Regions from separate parts of the Mesorhizobium sp. M6A.T.Ce.TU.016.01.1.1 genome, predicted to be linked through region 3. Evidence: riboswitches for the same ligand, from Rfam matches in the RefSeq annotation. Region 3 holds a riboswitch; each other region holds the start of a gene.
The links. A riboswitch is a leader RNA that binds a small molecule or an ion and turns the genes downstream of it on or off. The one in region 3 is predicted to bind thiamine pyrophosphate.

Region 1: another riboswitch for thiamine pyrophosphate. It lies ahead of EOC94_RS21510 (ABC transporter permease); the one in region 3 lies ahead of EOC94_RS20560 (YkoF family thiamine/hydroxymethylpyrimidine-binding protein).
Region 2: another riboswitch for thiamine pyrophosphate. It lies ahead of thiB (thiamine ABC transporter substrate binding subunit); the one in region 3 lies ahead of EOC94_RS20560 (YkoF family thiamine/hydroxymethylpyrimidine-binding protein).
Region 4: another riboswitch for thiamine pyrophosphate. It lies ahead of thiC (phosphomethylpyrimidine synthase ThiC); the one in region 3 lies ahead of EOC94_RS20560 (YkoF family thiamine/hydroxymethylpyrimidine-binding protein).

Annotation. Positions count from the first base shown of each region.
Region 1 is NZ_RZTJ01000012.1:128,574-132,781, reverse strand. Features, by position in the region: gene EOC94_RS21520 (ABC transporter substrate-binding protein) at 1-547, opposite strand, end outside; gene EOC94_RS21515 (ABC transporter ATP-binding protein) at 544-1,305, opposite strand; gene EOC94_RS21510 (ABC transporter permease) at 1,299-2,099, opposite strand; TPP riboswitch at 2,229-2,341, opposite strand; gene EOC94_RS21505 (sulfite exporter TauE/SafE family protein) at 2,681-3,457, shown strand; gene EOC94_RS21500 (superoxide dismutase family protein) at 3,616-4,125, shown strand.
Region 2 is NZ_RZTJ01000001.1:313,170-317,377, reverse strand. Features, by position in the region: gene thiP (thiamine/thiamine pyrophosphate ABC transporter permease) at 1-1,048, opposite strand, end outside; gene thiB (thiamine ABC transporter substrate binding subunit) at 1,282-2,292, opposite strand; TPP riboswitch at 2,336-2,450, opposite strand; gene EOC94_RS01610 (thiamine diphosphokinase) at 2,553-3,197, shown strand; gene EOC94_RS01605 (ABC-F family ATP-binding cassette domain-containing protein) at 3,199-4,208, shown strand, end outside.
Region 3 is NZ_RZTJ01000011.1:127,093-131,300, forward strand. Features, by position in the region: gene EOC94_RS20545 (alcohol dehydrogenase family protein) at 1-815, shown strand, start outside; gene EOC94_RS20550 (MBL fold metallo-hydrolase) at 923-1,603, opposite strand; gene EOC94_RS20555 (hypothetical protein) at 1,594-1,893, opposite strand; gene EOC94_RS20560 (YkoF family thiamine/hydroxymethylpyrimidine-binding protein) at 2,164-2,772, opposite strand; TPP riboswitch at 2,763-2,874, opposite strand; gene EOC94_RS20570 (aspartate aminotransferase family protein) at 3,222-4,208, opposite strand, start outside.
Region 4 is NZ_RZTJ01000018.1:54,430-58,637, forward strand. Features, by position in the region: gene thiO (glycine oxidase ThiO) at 1-10, opposite strand, end outside; gene thiC (phosphomethylpyrimidine synthase ThiC) at 7-1,842, opposite strand; TPP riboswitch at 1,946-2,062, opposite strand; partial or broken gene EOC94_RS25790 (aspartate 1-decarboxylase) at 2,180-2,437, opposite strand; gene EOC94_RS25795 (hypothetical protein) at 3,051-3,314, opposite strand.

The DNA of each region.
Region 1 (4,208 bases), on a different contig from region 3:
CTTCGAGCGTAAAATCGACTGCGCCATTGGCCAAGGCCTCATAGGCAGAGGTGCCAAGCGTCACCGTTTCGAATTTGCCCTCGCCTCCGTCATGGCGGATGATGGTGCCGATCAGCGCATTCTCCCAGGCGCTGCCGAAACCGCCATAGGTCAGGCCGTCCAGGTCCCTGGGGGATTGTATATCGGCGCGGTCCGCATTGAAGGCCAGCCTGCCGGTTTCCGTCTGCATGATGGCGTAGGTGGCGACGAGGTCGGCGCCGGCCGTGCGTTGGGTGAACAATCCTATGGATCCCAGTATACCGAAATCGGCCACGCGGTTGGCGATCAGCGTACCGGCCGCAGTGTCGGTATAGGGCAGCATCTGCACGTCGAGCCCGGCCTCAGCGTAGAAGCCTTTCGCCCGGGCGACATAGAGTCCGACATGGTTTGTGTTCGGCGTCCAGTCGAGAGCGACGGTGACAGTCTGCTGGGCACAGACGGATGTGACGGGTCCGAGCCCGGTGATCAATGCGGCAGCGATGAAGAGGCGTCTTGAAAGCATGGTCATGTCCTTTGGGCGGGCTGTGGATCGAGAAGCGTATGAAGGATGTCGGCTTCGATGGCGCTGGCTTCCGGCGAGGCAAGATCCTTGCGCGGGCGCGGAAGAGGTATGGCGACTTCGCGCAGCACGCGGGCAGGGCGGCCGCTCAGCACATAGATGCGGTCGGACAGGAAGACCGCCTCGCGGACATCGTGGGTGATCAGCAGGACGGTCCAGCGGTGTCGGTCCCACATCGTCTGAAGCCAGCGCTGCATGCCGGTGCGCGTGAGGGCGTCGAGTGCGCCGAACGGTTCGTCGAGCAACAGCATGGCGCGGTCCTGAACGACGGTACGCAACAGCGCGGCGCGCTGGCGCATTCCGCCCGAAAGCTGCGCCGGATACTTTTGCTCGAAGCCCGCAAGGCCGAATTCGCCGTAGAGCGGCGCCACCTTGTCGCGCGCCGCCTTACGGGACATGCCCTGGACTTCCAGGCCGAGCGCGGTGTTGTCGATAACCGTGCGCCAGGGCATCAGGGCGTCGTGCTGCGGCATGAAGGCAAACGGTCGGCGCGCGTCGGCCAGTGGCCGCCCGTCGAAGTCGATGCCGCCGTCGTGGCCTTCGAGACCGCCCGTCAGCAACCTGAAGATCGTGGATTTGCCGGCTCCGGAGGGGCCGAGGATTGAAACGAATTCGCCCGGCTCGACATGCAGGGTGATGCCGGCAAGCACGTCGACATCGCCAATACTTTTGCTGATCTGGCGCAATTCCAGCCGCCTGTTCATGATTTTCGCGCGGCATCGAGCCGTTCCCATGGCATGGCGGCGCGCTGGATCAGCACCGTGGCGGCAAACAGGGCCAGCGTGAGCAACGCGCTGACCAGCACGGCCGCGAGCACGAGATCGGGTCGGAAATTGTTCTTGGCGTTGAGCATGTAGATGCCGAGCCCTTTGGCCGCGCCGGCATATTCCGCGAAGATGGCGCCGACCACGGCATAGGTGATCGAGATGCGCAGCCCGGCGAAGAAATAGGGCAGCGAGGAGGGCAGGCGGGCCAGCAGGAAAATGCGCATGCGGGAAGCGCCCATCGAACTCAGAAGCGCCGAAATGTCCCGATCCGTCGATTCATAACCCTGCACCAGCGCGACCAGCATGGGAAAGAAAGTCAGGAGCGCGACCAGCATGATTTTCGGCGTCAGCCCGAAGCCGAACCAAAGAACGACCAGCGGGGCGATCGCCACCAGCGGCAGGATCTGACTGATAATGAATACCGGGAACAGGGCGCGGCGCAGCGGCTTGAAGAAGTCGATCAGCACCGAAAGGATGAAGGCAACGGCCAGCGAGCAGGCGAAACCCGCCAATGTGGCGCTGATGGTCGGCACGGTGTTGTCGAACAGCGCCTGGCGCTGCTGGATGGCTTGGGCGAGGACTCGTGACGGCGCCGGCAGCGTGGTGGGCGAGATGCCCGAAATGCGCGCATAGAGCTCCCAAGCCAAAACCAGCGTGCCGACCGATAGCAAGGCCGGTCCGACCTTGGCGAACAAGGCTGCGATTCGCGGCGCGGCGGAGAAGAGCTGAGACATGCGAGACCTCCGGCGCGAAAGATCAGCGCGGGGTCGGGCCGTTGGCCGCGACCGTGAGGTCGATCGTGATATGGTCCTCGGGCGGGCCCACGAAATCGCCGGACATCGGAAAAAGAAAAATCTGTGCGCCAGAAAACATCGCCCGCCTCGCTCCGCTGGTATTATCCAGATCAGCTCTAGGGTTTACGGGCTTGCAGCCCATCTCTCAGCCCCGACGATACGGAGCACCCCTGTGGATGGCGGCAATTAAACAGATAAAGGGTGGAGCTGCAAGTCTGCGTCCGGCCCGTGAAACCTCAGGGTCAGAGGAGGTTCAGGTACCCGCAGGGGCATCTGAGCAAAACAGAAAAAGAATGCCAATCCGGCGTCCTGTCCGAGATCGCCCTCAATATTCTGAGAAACTAAATGACTGTGAAGGTATGGGAAAGGCGTCGGTCGAGCGGATCGTTTTCCGTTCGTCGTCACCATTATCGATGCCACGCGTTTGGTGAATTGTGGAAGCGTGAAGATATAATCGCATACGTTGTAGGTAGCGAGTTTCTCTATCGCCAATTACGACCCGCACTTTGTTGGAGAGCCAAATGCAAGAATTCCTTCTTTTTGCGTTCGTGGGGTTTGTAGCTCAAGCTGTGGACGGGGCTCTCGGCATGGCCTACGGCGTGGTTTCCTCGACAACATTACTGGGGTTTGGCGTGTCTCCTGCACACGCTTCGGCTTCAGTTCACGCGGCTGAGCTGTTTACCACTGCGGCCTCAGGTTCGGCTCACCTCTATCACCGCAACATTGACTGGAAGCTTTTCTGGCGGCTGATGCCATTTGGCGTGATCGGCGGCGTTCTCGGCGCTTTTGTGCTCACCTCGTTTGAAGGAGCCGTCATGAAGCCGTATGTGACCACATACCTTGCGCTCGTCGGAGCTTGGCTCCTGTTCCGGTCATTCCGGCGGATCCCAAGCAATCCGGTCCCTCCAGGCGTGGTACCTCCCCTTGGACTAGGTGGTGGATTTCTCGATGCCGCAGGGGGCGGCGGATGGGGACCCATCGTAACGACGGGCCTTCTCGGTTTTGGCGGCACGCCCCGCTACGTTATTGGCACGGTCAATGCCAGCGAGTTCCTCATCACGTTGTCGGTGTCTCTGACCTTCTTGTTTGCGTTACTAACGGGCCATTGGGAGGAGGCAGGAGAGCTAACGGAAAATCTACTCTCCGTTGCCGGCTTGATCGTTGGCGGCGTAGTCGCAGCGCCGATGGCCGGATTGGTAGTGAAGTCAATCGCAGAAAAGACGCTTCTCAGGCTCGTTGGCGTTGTCATCATGCTGCTGGCAGGTTGGCAAACCGCGGAACTCTTCGAATTGGTGTAATCACGTCGTGAAACTTCACTCCATGACACGGAGACTATCGAGTTCCACGCATCACCCCCGCTTCTCTGGCGGCCGCGCCGGAGACAAACTCCATTCCCAAATGGAACGAAGAGGCCCCGTTGTTGTTTGGGGTCCTTGGACAACCGGAGGCTGAGTGGATGAAAAAATTGCTTGCAACAACAGGATTGGCGCTGGCGGTCGCGATGCCTGCAGCGGCTCAGGACACCGCGACCGCGAAAGCCGAATTCGTCAACATGGCTGGCGAGAAGAACGGAACGGCCACGCTGACCGAGACGGCGCAGGGTGTGCTGATCGCGTTGGAGGTAACAGGACTGCCGGCGGGTGAATGGGTCGCGTTCCATGTTCATGAAACCGGAAAGTGCGACCATCAGACCGGCCATGACTCGGCAGGTGGGCACTTCAATCCGACGAATGCCGAACATGGATATCTCACTGGAAAAGGCCCGCACGCGGGCGACATGCCAAATCAGCGAGTCGGCGCCGACGGCGTTTTGCGTGCCCAGGCTTTCAACAGCATGGTCAAACTGGACGGTGGAGAAACGGCAATACGAGGCAAGGCATTGATGATCCACGGCGGACAGGACGACTACAAAAGCCAGCCTGCCGGTGATGCCGGAAATCGTCAGGCCTGCGCCGTGATCGAGTGAAAAGCCCCGAGACGAGTAATAGGCCTCTCCGACATATGATCTGACTGGCTCGTAACCCTCGAGGGTTAGGTCACCGTGCGCGG
Region 2 (4,208 bases), on a different contig from region 3:
ACAGCGCCACCGAAAGCAGCGCCGCCAGCAAGGCGAGCACTGCGCTGGTCAGCGTCGCTTGCCGCACAGCGCTCTCGCCCGCCAGCCGGCCAAGATCGGCGCCAAGGCCCGACATCACCGTGGCCGCCATCGGCCCGGCGACGAACAGCAATGCCAGAACGATCAATGCTGCGTTCAGCACGGTCTCGCCGACGCTTGCCGAAAGATACCGGCGCGGTGCCACCGACAGGTTGGCATCGCCGACGGTGTTGGCGCCGAGCCGCATCAACACCAGCACCACGACGAAGGTCAGCGCGATCTGCAGCAGTGTCAGCGTCACCGCGCGGGCAGGATCGAAATCGAAACGCAGCGCCTGGTAGATAGCGACCTCCAGTGTCGTCGCGCGCGGCCCGCCGCCCAGCGTGAGCACGATGGTGAAGGATGTGATGCACAGCATAAAGACAAGCCCGGCGACGCCCGGCAGCGCCGCCCGCAGCGTCGGCCATTCGATCAGCCGGAAGGCGGGTCTGGCGCCCATGCCGAGCTGGCTCGCCAGCCGCCACTGGTCGGCCGGCACTGTCCCCAGCGCTTCAAGGAACAGCCGCGTTGCCAGCGGCAGGTTGAAGAAGACGTGGGCGACGAGGATGCCGGACAGGCCGTATATGCCCGGCCAACCCTGACCGCCAATCGCGCTGAGCAGGCCGGCGAAATAGCCGGCACGGCCATAGAGGGCCAGAATGCCGAGCGCGGCGACGATGGCCGGCAGCGCCAGCGGCACGGCGAAGAGCTGCAGGATCAGGCCGCGGCCAAAGAACCACGGATGCCGCGACAGCGCCCGCGCAACGAGCAGCGCCGGCAGGACGGACAGCAGTGTCGACAGAAGCGCTTGCCATAAGGTGAAACGGACAACGCGGAAGAGATAGGGGTCGAAGGCCGACGCGGCGCCGGACGGGTCGCGGGCGCCTTCGACGATGAGCCCGGCGAACGCTCCACCGATCAAAAGTGCTATTGCCGCAAGCGCGAGAATGCCAGCTGTGACGCGGGAATCCGATGATGGCGCGCGTTGCACGCTAGACCACCAGATTCGAGATTCTTAGCGAGGATTGCGTTCCTTCGCGCCCCCCTCTGTCCTGCCGGACATCTCCCCCACGAGGGGGGAGATTGGCAGGTTCAGCGCTCCGCTCATTCCGGCAATGTCGGAGATTGGCGAAAGCCGGCATGATGGCCGATCTCCCCCCTCGTGGGGGAGATGTCCGGCAGGACAGAGGGGGGCGCCGTAGAGTGATCATCGTCAATCAGAAGCTACTTGCTCATCACCGCCAGCCATTCGTCGACCCAGGCCTTGCGGTTGGCGGCGACCTCTTCGGGGCTGAACAGCAAGGCCTTGGTCGGCTTGACGAGCTTGTCGAAGGCTGGGTTGAGCGGCTTGTCGGTCTTGCCGGCAGGAAACATCCAGTTGGTCTCGGGAATGACGTTCTGGAATTTCGGACCGGTCATGAAGGCCAGGAACTTTTCCGCCAGCGGGTTCTTCGCACCAGTCGTGGTGATGCCGGCAACCTCGATCTGCAGGTACTCGCCCTCCTCGAAGGACGCCGCCTGATAGCGTTCGGTGTTTTCGGCGACCATGTGATAGGCCGGCGACGTGGTGTAGGACAGCACCATCGGCGCCTCGCCCTTGGTGAACAGGCCATAGGCCTCGCTCCAGCCCGGCGTCACGGTGAGCACCTTTGCCCTGAGCTTCGCCCAGGCTTCCGGCGCCTTGTCGCCATAGACCGATCTCACCCACAACAGCAGGCCGAGACCGGGCGTCGAGGTGCGCGGATCCTGGATGACGATCTTCTCATCGGCATCGCCCTCGACCAATTCCTTCAGGCTCTTCGGCGGGGTCTTCAGCTTTTCGGTGTCGTAGACGACGGCGAAATAGCCATAGTCGAACGGCACAAAAATATCGTCGCTCCAGCCGCCCGGCACCTTGACGTCCGATACCGGGCCATGCGGCGAAAACAGGCCGGTAGCCTTGGCTTCCACCGTCAGATTGGTATCGAGGCCGAGCACGATGTCGGCCTTGGTCGCGGCCCCTTCCAATCTGACGCGATTGAGCAGCGCGACGCCGTCGGCGACCGCAACGAAATCGAGAGTGCAGCCGCATTCCGCCTCGAAGGCCTTCTTGACCGCGGGGCCTGGACCCCAGTCGGCGGTGAAGCTCTCATAGGTATAGACGGTGAGTTTCTCCTGCGCGGATGCTGGCCCGGTGCCGAGAACGGACGCGGCAAGCAGCATTGCCGAAACAAGAGAGTATGAAAACGTGCGCATCGGCGCCTCCTTCGTTCGCATTGAAAGGAATTGAGGCGTCGGGCTGTCCGAAACGTCTAATCCCTCCGCCGGTACAAACCGGATCAGGTTCAGCGGGTTGGCATGGTTGCCTCTCAGCTGGTCCGCGAAGATCGCGTCCAGCACCCCGTTAGAGCGTTTCGACACATAGGCCCGGCCGAAGTGCTGCGCAAGCTGAAGTTTGCAGGGCATCTGGAGCGCGGCCTTCCGTTTCGCAAGCAGGGCTGGTAAGGGCCACGCATATGAGCAAATTCACCATCCTGCTTGGCGGCGATCTTATCCGCACGCCGCTGCTCGACCGCCAGGTCGAAGGCTCCCGTGTCATCGCCGCCGACGCCGGCATCGGCCATGCCCGGACGCTGGAGCTGACGCCGGAACTCTGGGTCGGCGACTTCGATTCGGTGCCGGCGGACTTGCCGGACGATCTGGCCGCCGTGCCCCGCCAGGTGTTTCCGGCAGAAAAGGACAAGACCGACGGCGAGCTGGCTATCGCCGCTGCGCTCGAACGCGGCGCGACCGGGCTCGTGCTCGCCGGCGCGTTCGGCGGCAAGCGCACCGACCACGCCTTCCTGCACCTCGCGCTCAGCATCCGGCTGGCCGAGGCAGGCATAGAGGTGCTTTTGACCAGCGGCGCCCAGGAAGGCATCCCCTTGCTTCCCGGAAAGACCGGCTTCGACTACGCCGACAGCACGCTGTTTTCGATCCTCGGCTTCTCCGACCTTTCCGGCTTGACCGTTACCGGCGCCAAATGGCCGCTGAACCACGTCGAGGTCGCGTTCGGCTCATCGCTGACCATTTCCAACGAGGTCAAGGGCCGGCTCGAAATCGCGCTGGGCAGCGGCCGCGCGCTGTTGCTCGCCCATCCTTTTCCCCTACCTGAAAGCTGACATGGCGCCGCCACTTCTCAATCTCGACGGGATAAGGCTGACTTTTGGTGGCACGCCGCTGCTCGACGGGGCGGAACTGACAGCGTCGGCGGGCGACAAGATCGCTTTGGTCGGCCGCAACGGCTCGGGCAAGTCGACGTTGCTCAAGATCGCTGCGGGATTGATCGAGCCGCAGGACGGCGAGATGTTCCGCCAGCCTTCGGCGACAGTGCGCTACCTGCCGCAAATGCCAGACATGGATGGTTTCGCCAGCGTCCGCGCCTATGTCGAGGCGGGGCTTGGACCCGCCGATGACCCCTACCGCGCCACCTATCTGATGGAGCATCTCGGCCTGTCCGGCGAGGAACGACCGAACGACCTGTCCGGCGGCGAGGCGCGGCGCGCTGCCCTTGCCCGCGTCATGGCGCCGGAGCCCGACATTCTCCTCCTCGATGAGCCGACCAACCATCTCGACCTGTCGGTCATCGAGTGGCTGGAGGAGGAGCTTGCCCGCACCTCTTCGGCGCTGATTGTCATCTCGCACGACCGCCGCTTCCTCGAGCGCGTGTCACGCGCCACCGTCTGGCTCGACCGCGGCCAGACCCGCCGTCTCGACAAGGGTTTTGGCCATTTCGAGGAATGGCGCGACACGGTGCTGGAAGAAGAAGAGCGCGAGCAGCACAAGCTCGGCCGCCAGATCGTGCGCGAGGAGCACTGGCTGCGTTATGGCGTGACGGCGCGACGCAAGCGCAACATGCGCCGGCTCGGCGAGTTGCAGACCATGCGCCAGCGCTTTCGTGGCCATCGCGGCGCCGAGGGCGCGGCGACCATGGTGGCCAGCGACGCCGCCGAATCCGGCAAGCTGGTGATCGAGGCCAAGAACATCGAGAAGAGCTTTGGCGACCTCACCGTGGTCAAGGGCTTCTCGACCCGTATTCAGCGCGGCGACCGCGTCGGCTTGGTCGGGCCGAACGGCGCCGGCAAGACGACGCTCTTGAAGATGCTGACCGGCGAATTGAAACCGGACTCAGG
Region 3 (4,208 bases):
TCGGCGATGGTGTCTCGCCGGACCGTATCGGCGAGCGGGTGATGGTCGACTTCTCCATCTACAACCGCGACGACGATTCACTCGCCGACATCGACTATATGGGCCACGGCCGTGACGGCGGCTATGCCGAGTATCAGACCGTGCCGGCCGAGAACGCCCATGTCGTCGACACCGAGTTGACCGATGTCGAACTCGCCACCTTCTGTTGCGCCTATCTCACCGGCGAGCAGATGCTGGAACGTGCCGCATTGAAGGCCGGCGAGCGCGTGCTGGTCACCGGCGCGTCGGGCGGCGTCGGCTCCGGCATCGTGCAGCTGGCGCGGGCGCGCGGCGCCGTCCCCTATGCAGTCGTCGGCAAGGGCAAGGAACAGGCCGTGCTCGACATCGGCGCCGAGGCGGTGATCACCCGGGGTGTGACCGACCTGCCGGCTGCGGTAAATGAGGCAACCGGCGGCCAGCCGATCGACGTGGTTGCCGATCTGGTCGGCGGCGCGATCTTCAACGATCTGCTGCGCATCCTCAGGCCCGAAGGCCGCTACACCACAGCCGGCGCAATTGCCGGCCCGGTCGTGCAGCTCGATCTGCGCACCATGTATCTCAAGCAGTTGCAGTTGCACGGCTCGAGCCAGGGCACGCGGCACGACTTCCGCCGTATTGTTCGCTACATCGAAGACAAGAAGATCCGGCCGCTGGTCGGCGGCGTCTACAGGCTCTCCGATTTCCACCGCGCCCAAGCGGATTTCATCGCCAAGGATTTCGTCGGCAAGCTGGTGGTCGTTCCAGACGCCATTTCGGATCTCGCAGCGACCCGTTGATAGCCAAGATTATCGCTCTCGCTTGGTTCTGCGTTCGACGTCTGACGCCGACCGGTTCGTCCGGCACGGCAGCCGTCGTCGTCCAGTTGGCAGCGGGTACTGTGATATTACCCGTCGGCTGCGAATACGTAGCCGTTGCCATCCTTGGACAACGTGCCGACGTTCGGCATCAACCAGTGAGTACCCGAAATGGTGAGCTTGTCGGCGACCGCGCGATCGAAGATCTTCCTTCGCGTTTCGACGGCCATTTGCGGATCCTGGTCGATAGCAAGCTGCCACTCGGGATTTGTTGAAACATGGGGCGCAAGATTGACCACGTCAGCGCTGATCAGGAGCTGTTTGCCGCCCGAGGTGACCAGATGCGCGACCATTCCCGGGCTATGGCCGGGGGCCTGAACGGCGTGCACGCCAGGTAGGAGTTCTGGTTCTCCCTCAAAGGTCCTGACGTTTTTCCACGTAGCCACCGTAGCCTGAATGCGCTGAGCGAGGCCCTTGCGCGTCGGTCCGAGATCGATCGACTCGACTCCCGGGCGCGTCCACCATTTCAATTCCTCGGCGGGCACCACGATGTCGGCATCCGGGAAGACCTGCGCATTGCTCTCATTGTTCATGAGGCCATAAATGTGGTCGCCGTGCAGATGGGAGATCAGGATTGTCTTGACTGCCTTGGGGTCAAGGCCCGCCGCAGCCATGCTCTCGAATAGCCGGCCGTTCCCCTCATCATAAATCGGATGACCGCCGGTACCCGAGTCGATCAGGACCACTTGATCGCGCAGCTTTAGCGCCATGACGATAAACCGCAGGGGCGCCTGATTGTCGGGAAACCGGCACCACGCAACGCCGTCTTGACCTGTTCGACGCTGACATTCCTGACCATACCCTCCCGCAGGGGAACGTCACGCATGCCATCAATCAGAGAAAAGACTTCAATGTCGCCAACCTTGTATTTTCGGAAAGGTTGAGCGACGGCGTGTTGAGCGCGGGCCGCGTCGACAAACGTGATCGGCTTGTGGAGCCCAAACGCAGCATGAGCACCGGCTGCGCCAAGTGTCAGGTCGCGACGCGAGATATCGAACATCCTTCCCCGCTGACGGAATGATCGAGCATATCAACGGCGGTCGGCACTGCACAAGGTCGGCTGGGTCGTGAGCCGCAAGTTAAACTGAGACATCACCTGAGCGCGATCCCGCCGCGGTGAACGCGGCGGCCGAGGGCCGGCCGATCGACGTCGTCGCCGAGCCGAGAATGGTGGGGTCCGAGAACGGGAACGGAGCGCACTTTTTGGGTGCGTGAGTATCGCAGGAAACCGCCGCTCGCAGGCCGGCATCACCCCGAATATCGACACGCCCTAACAAGGGCTCGGGCTGTTCGCCGACACGGTGAGGTCGAGCGCGACATGGCCTTGCGGCGCGCCGAAGCGAAGGAAGGCTTCCGACAGCGTCGCGAATACAGGTCCGGCATCGCCTCTCAGCTTGGTGCAGAAATTCTTCGACCTGTCGAAGACGCCCGAAGTCTTGAGGAAGTCGATGCAGCCGTAGATCTCGTCCATGTGATGGCCCTTGCCGAGCGGATAGAGCGAGAACTGCGCGGCGACCTCCTGTCCGAGCTTTTTCGCACTGTCGACATGCGCCCGCGCCGCGCCGATGCGCTCTGCCAGGGACAGCTCGTGGCTGCTGCCGGAAATCGGTGTGCAGATCGGATCGTCAGGCTCGCCCGGACAGCCGCGCGACACCGTCGCCGACAACACGCAATGCACGCCACTCGCCGCCGCCGATGCGAAGAGGTCGCGCATGGCCGGGAAAAGCTGTTCCGGCGGGCCGACGATCAGCGTCGAGATGTCGTCGGTCTCGATGCGGAAATTCGGTCGATACGGATCGAGCGCCGAAAGCGCCCCAAGGATGACGCCGACGAAATCGTCGCACATCGGATACAGGGAAATCTGTGCACCTGAAAACATGGTCGCCTCGCTCCGCTGGCATTACCCAGATCAGCTTGAGGGACCGAAGGCTTGCACCCACCATCTCAGCCCCGGCAATACGGAGCGCCCCTGTCGATATGGGCGACGTAGCACCCGCGCAACGGATGTTCAAGTGTGGCCCAGGGCAATCGTTCCCAGCAATCGCTTCAGACCAATTACCGAGCTTGGCGGCGCCGCCGAAGCTGCCGATCTCCCCCCTTGCGGGGGAGATGCCGGCAGGCAGAGGGGGTGCTTCCCTCCGACCTGTCAATCGATCGCAGCCGCGCCCTCAAGCTGATTCGGGTTGGCAAGGCTGAAGTCGAAAGTTGGCGATCCTTCACACCCCCCTCTGTCCTACCGGACATCTCCCCCGCAAGGGGGGAGATTGGATACCGCTTCGGCTTCGCCAATCACCAAGGCCCATTCAGCTCTGGCTTTGGACGACCTGATCAGCTCTGTGATCCGACCTGCTTGACCGCGGCTTCGAGCGATCTTTCAAACGCGTCGATCATCTGATCGACCTGGGGCTCGGTGATGATCAGCGGCGGGCAGAAGGCCAGCGCGTCGCCCATGTTGCGCGAGATGACGCCGTTCTGCTGCATGAAGCCGTTGACAAGCCCGCCCAGCGCGCCGGCCGTCTCCCACGGCGTCTTGGTCACCTTATCGCCGACCAGTTCGACCGCCGCGATCAGGCCGACGCCACGCACCTCGCCGACAAGCGGGTGCGAAGCGAGGTTGCGCAGCCGTTTCTGCATATGCGCGCCGACCGTGCGCGCATTGCCGACAAGGTCGCGCTCCTCGATCAGCTTCAGGTTCTCGAGCGCGACCGCCGCCGCGACGGGATGGCCGCCGCCGGTGAAGCCATGACCGAAGGTGCCGATCCGATTGCTTTCGTCGGCAATCGGCTCGAACATTTTCTCGTTGATCAGCAGGGCCGAGATCGGCAGGTAGGAGGAAGAGATCTGCTTCGACAGCACCATGATGTCAGGCCTGATGCCGAAGGTCTGCGAACCGAACATCTCGCCGGTTCGGCCAAAACCGCAGATGACCTCGTCGGCGACGAGCAGGATGTCGTATTTCCACAGCACCGCCTGTATCTTCTCCCAGTAGCCGGCCGGGGGAACGATGACGCCGCCGGCGCCCATGATCGGTTCGCCGAAGAAGGCGGCGATGGTTTCCGGGCCCTCGGCCAGGATCAGCTTTTCCAAGTCGTCGGCAAGCCGGCTCGAAAACTGCTCTTCGCTCTCGCCTGGCAGCGCCTCGCGCCAATGGTGCGGCGTCGACGTGTGCAGCACACTGGCGATCGGCAGGTCGAAGGAAATGTGATTGTTGGGCAGGCCGGTCAGGCTTGCCGAGGCGATGGTGACGCCGTGATAACCGCGAATGCGGCTGATGATCTTCTTGCGTGCCGGCTGGCCGAGCGCATTCGACCGGTA
Region 4 (4,208 bases), on a different contig from region 3:
GCACCCTCATGACGGTTCCGGCGCCTCTGGCATGAGCGGTACGCCGGCCTCGTCCGCTGGCATGTAGAGATCGCCACCTTCGCGATATTTTGCCGCCATGGCCGCCATGCCCTCTTTCTGGGCCTCGGCACGGATGTCGTGGGAGATGCGCATGGAGCAGAATTTCGGCCCGCACATCGAGCAGAAATGCGCCACTTTGTGCGCTTCCTTGGGCAAGGTCTGGTCGTGGAAGGAGCGTGCTGTTTCGGGGTCGAGCGACAGGTTGAACTGGTCCTCCCAGCGGAACTCGAAGCGCGCGCGGGAAAGGGCATTGTCCCTGACTTTCGCCGCCGGATGCCCCTTCGCCAGATCGGCCGCATGGGCGGCTATCTTGTAGGTGATGACGCCTACCTTGACGTCGTTGCGGTCGGGAAGGCCGAGATGCTCCTTCGGCGTGACGTAGCAAAGCATTGCGGTGCCGAACCAGCCTATCATGGCGGCGCCGATCCCTGAGGTGATGTGGTCATAGCCAGGCGCGATATCGGTCGTCAGCGGTCCAAGCGTATAGAACGGCGCCTCTCCGCAGACGGCGAGCTGCTTGTCCATGTTCTCCTTGATCTTGTGCATCGGCACGTGGCCCGGGCCTTCGATCATCACCTGGCAGTCCTTCGCCCAGGCGACCTGCGTCAGCTCGCCGAGCGTTTCCAATTCGGCGAATTGCGCTGCGTCATTGGCGTCGGCGATCGAGCCTGGACGAAGCCCGTCGCCGAGTGAAAAGGACACATCATAGGCGCGGCAGATGTCGCAGATTTCCGCGAAATGCTCGTAGAGGAAGCTCTCCCGGTGATGGTGCAGGCACCATTTGGCCATGATCGATCCGCCGCGCGAGACGATGCCCGTGACCCGGTCTACGGTCAGCGGGATGTAGTGCAGCCGCACGCCGGCGTGGATGGTGAAATAGTCGACACCCTGTTCGGCCTGCTCGATCAGCGTGTCGCGGTAGACCTCCCAAGTCAGGTCCTCGGCAATGCCGTTGACCTTTTCGAGAGCCTGGTAGAGCGGCACCGTGCCGATCGGCACCGGCGAATTGCGCACGATCCATTCGCGGATGTTGCGGATATTGCGGCCGGTCGACAGGTCCATCACCGTGTCGGCGCCCCAGCGGATCGCCCAGACCATTTTTTCGACCTCTTCGGCCATTGACGATGTGACAGCGGAGTTACCGATGTTGGCGTTGATCTTGACCAGGAAATTTCGCCCGATGATCATCGGTTCGCTCTCTGGATGATTGATGTTGGCGGGAATGATCGCCCGCCCGCGCGCCACCTCGTCGCGCACGAATTCCGGCGTGACGAAGTCCGGGATCGCCGCGCCGAAGCTCTCACCGTCGCGCTCAAGCTTGCCGCGCACGATCTCGCGTCCAAGGTTCTCGCGGATAGCCACGGACTCCATTTCAGGCGTAATGATGCCGGCGCGCGCATAGGCAAGCTGAGTCACCGCCTTGCCGGCCTTGGCCCTGAGAGGCCGGTTGCGAATGGGGAATTCCGGCGTCAGGCGCTCGCCCGTGACGAATCCATTGTCTTCCGGCCGGACATGGCGGCCGTCATAGGCCTCGACATCGCCGCGAGCCGTGATCCATTCGTGGCGAAGCCGGGCAAGGCCCCTTTCCATGCTGGTTTCGACAGTCGGGTCTGTATAGGGGCCGGACGGATCGTAGACGGTGACGGGTGGCTCGCCGGCAGTCGGATGAACAGAGATTTCGCGCATCGGCACCCTGATCTGGGGGTGGAGGAGGCCGGGCTTGTGGATTTTCCGCGAGGCGGGCAGTGGTCCCGTCGACACGGCGGGGGTGAGGGCATTCATCGTGAGGCTCCTTTGCTCATGCATTGGAGACCCAGTTCTGTGCCGGAAGGATGAAAAGACGCTTCTGTCGACCTGCCGAAACAGGACCTCGGGCATAAACTCCCGCAAAGCGCTTGCACCGTCCCTACGCCAGTATGAACTGGATCAGGTTCAACGGGTCACTGCGCCGCGAAAGCAAGCAGTATCTCAGCCCCTTGCCGGGACTCCCCTGGTGAATGCGTCAGGTTGGACGGGCCGACGCTATCTTGTCAAGCGCATTCGGGCGCCTTCGGCCGGTGGCGATGACCGGCGGCCTGTCAAAACCGGGCGGAGAGCTCGCGCATGCATCGGGGACAAGTCACGCCCCGGAGACCAGGGCTGGAATGGCCAAAGCCTCTTTCGCTTCGTGAAGGATGGAGAAACTGTATCGGCCATGTGCGTCGAGATCCACCGAGTAGCTCAGGCGGTCACGGATGTGGTTATCCTGGTCCAAGGTGACGATTCGCGGCTTCAGCGAGGTGATTTGCACCTCGTCCAGGTAGATGGAGTTGCAGATAATGATCTGGTCGTCGGGCTGGCAGGTGCGGGCGGCCGCTCGATTCAGGATGCAGCATCGGCGGCGTTCCCGATACCAATGATATCTTGCGGGCAACTTATGCAATCACCGGCTTCGTAAAACCCGACGGCGGCGGCCGTGTCCTGGCGCTGAGGATGTGCCGCTGTTCCAGCAGAGAAATCGCATGGGCCGCGGAGTTTTCGCTCTGCGTGGACGAGTTGACGCAATCGTTTAGCTTGCTTGCAGTTCGTACGACCGCCTTTGAAAGCAACTAAGCTATTGCATGCGGCGATCGATCGCTACATATCCGGCCGCCATTATCCGAGTATTGATCCGCCTGCTGTTGGCGTTGCCGTACATGGCAATCCCTGCGGGGTCGTCGGCGGCCGGATCGGCCGTGCCCTCCAGTCTGAATTCCCCTGCCGAAAACTTCCCTGGCTTGGCTATGCATGCGGTAGATGAGATCGCCGCCTACCGCGACCTGGTCGAGGAAGGCATCGACGCGAAGAATATCGCCGCCCAGTTCGGACAGTCTGGTTATCGCCATGCGTCAGCGGCTCAGACTTGCGGTCTCGAGAGCGGCCTTGCGGGTCACCTCCCTTATGATTCAGATGTTGGAAGACGGCTTCTCGTTACCAATAGAAATGGCGACTACGGAACGCGATCGCGGCCATCAGGAAACACCTGTCTTCGGCTCAACCTCGACATGGCGTCCGATCGACCGCAGATATACAGCTATCTCGTCCATGAGATGATCGCGTTCGCCGTAGATTTCAGCAATCCTACGCAGCTGTGGCTCGACGGCCCTCCGTTGCGCCGGCGTCAAATCAGCATCGCCAAAGACGTATCCCAAGTTGCCAATCGCGCAAATGTTGCAGCCGGCGTCCGCAACTGCTTGCACGAATGCGGGAATGTCTTTTTCTTGCATGGTCTTCATGTCGAATCTCTCGTGAATGGCGAGCTCGCGCCCCCATGCTGCCTTTTCAGCGTGTCCTCTGGGCGGCGCAAGCCTTGAGCGTGGTTGTGCCCGGGCAACCTCGACTATCCCGTCTGCCACGCTCTTTAGAGTCGGTGGGGTCTGGTGATCGCAGGCTGGGCCACTCAAAAGCCTGCAAGAAGAAAGTCATGGCGACCATTGCTCAAGATCGCAAGGGTGCGTGCAAGACCTTCCGTTGGCAGTCATGCACGCCCACTCAGAGAGAGTCCGGCCGCGGAAATTCTCCCTTATTCGTAAGAAAGCTCATTGAGCAACTGGGCATTGAGCAACTGGGTCTCACGTCGCGGGTCTCGTGTGCTTCACAGCCGAAAATAGGGTACCGCCGTGGCAATTCTCGAAAAGTGCAGGTTACCTCGTTCAGGACACGGCGGATTGCCTTCCGACGGCACCCTTGCTGCAACGTGCGACCTAACGAGACATATCTCGTTCGCGTTCCCTCGACCTGTCTTCGTATTGCTGCTTGCCCTGCGATTTCAGGCCCTCTGCTAGCTCCTCGGCCGCTCTTTGGCCTGCAATGTCACTATTCAAGATCATGTCCGGCATCCCTGGATGGTGATAACCGTAACGCGCATGCAGCTTCCCTCAAGCGCAGCGCGTATCCGTCGATTAGTTTCGTCGTCCGGAACCCGAAGCCCTTATCCGGCCTGGTGTATCCATCATTCAACCGGTATACCGTTCCAAACTTTGGCGGACCATTTACCTCAGGCATGATCATCTCGCGTGACATTGTTTTTTGGCGGCGCCATCATCGCACGTGGCATTTTCTAAAAATCAAGACGTGTTAATTTGTAAAATCAGGGATGTGGCCGCGCCCGCTGCGAGGATTTGCAGGTA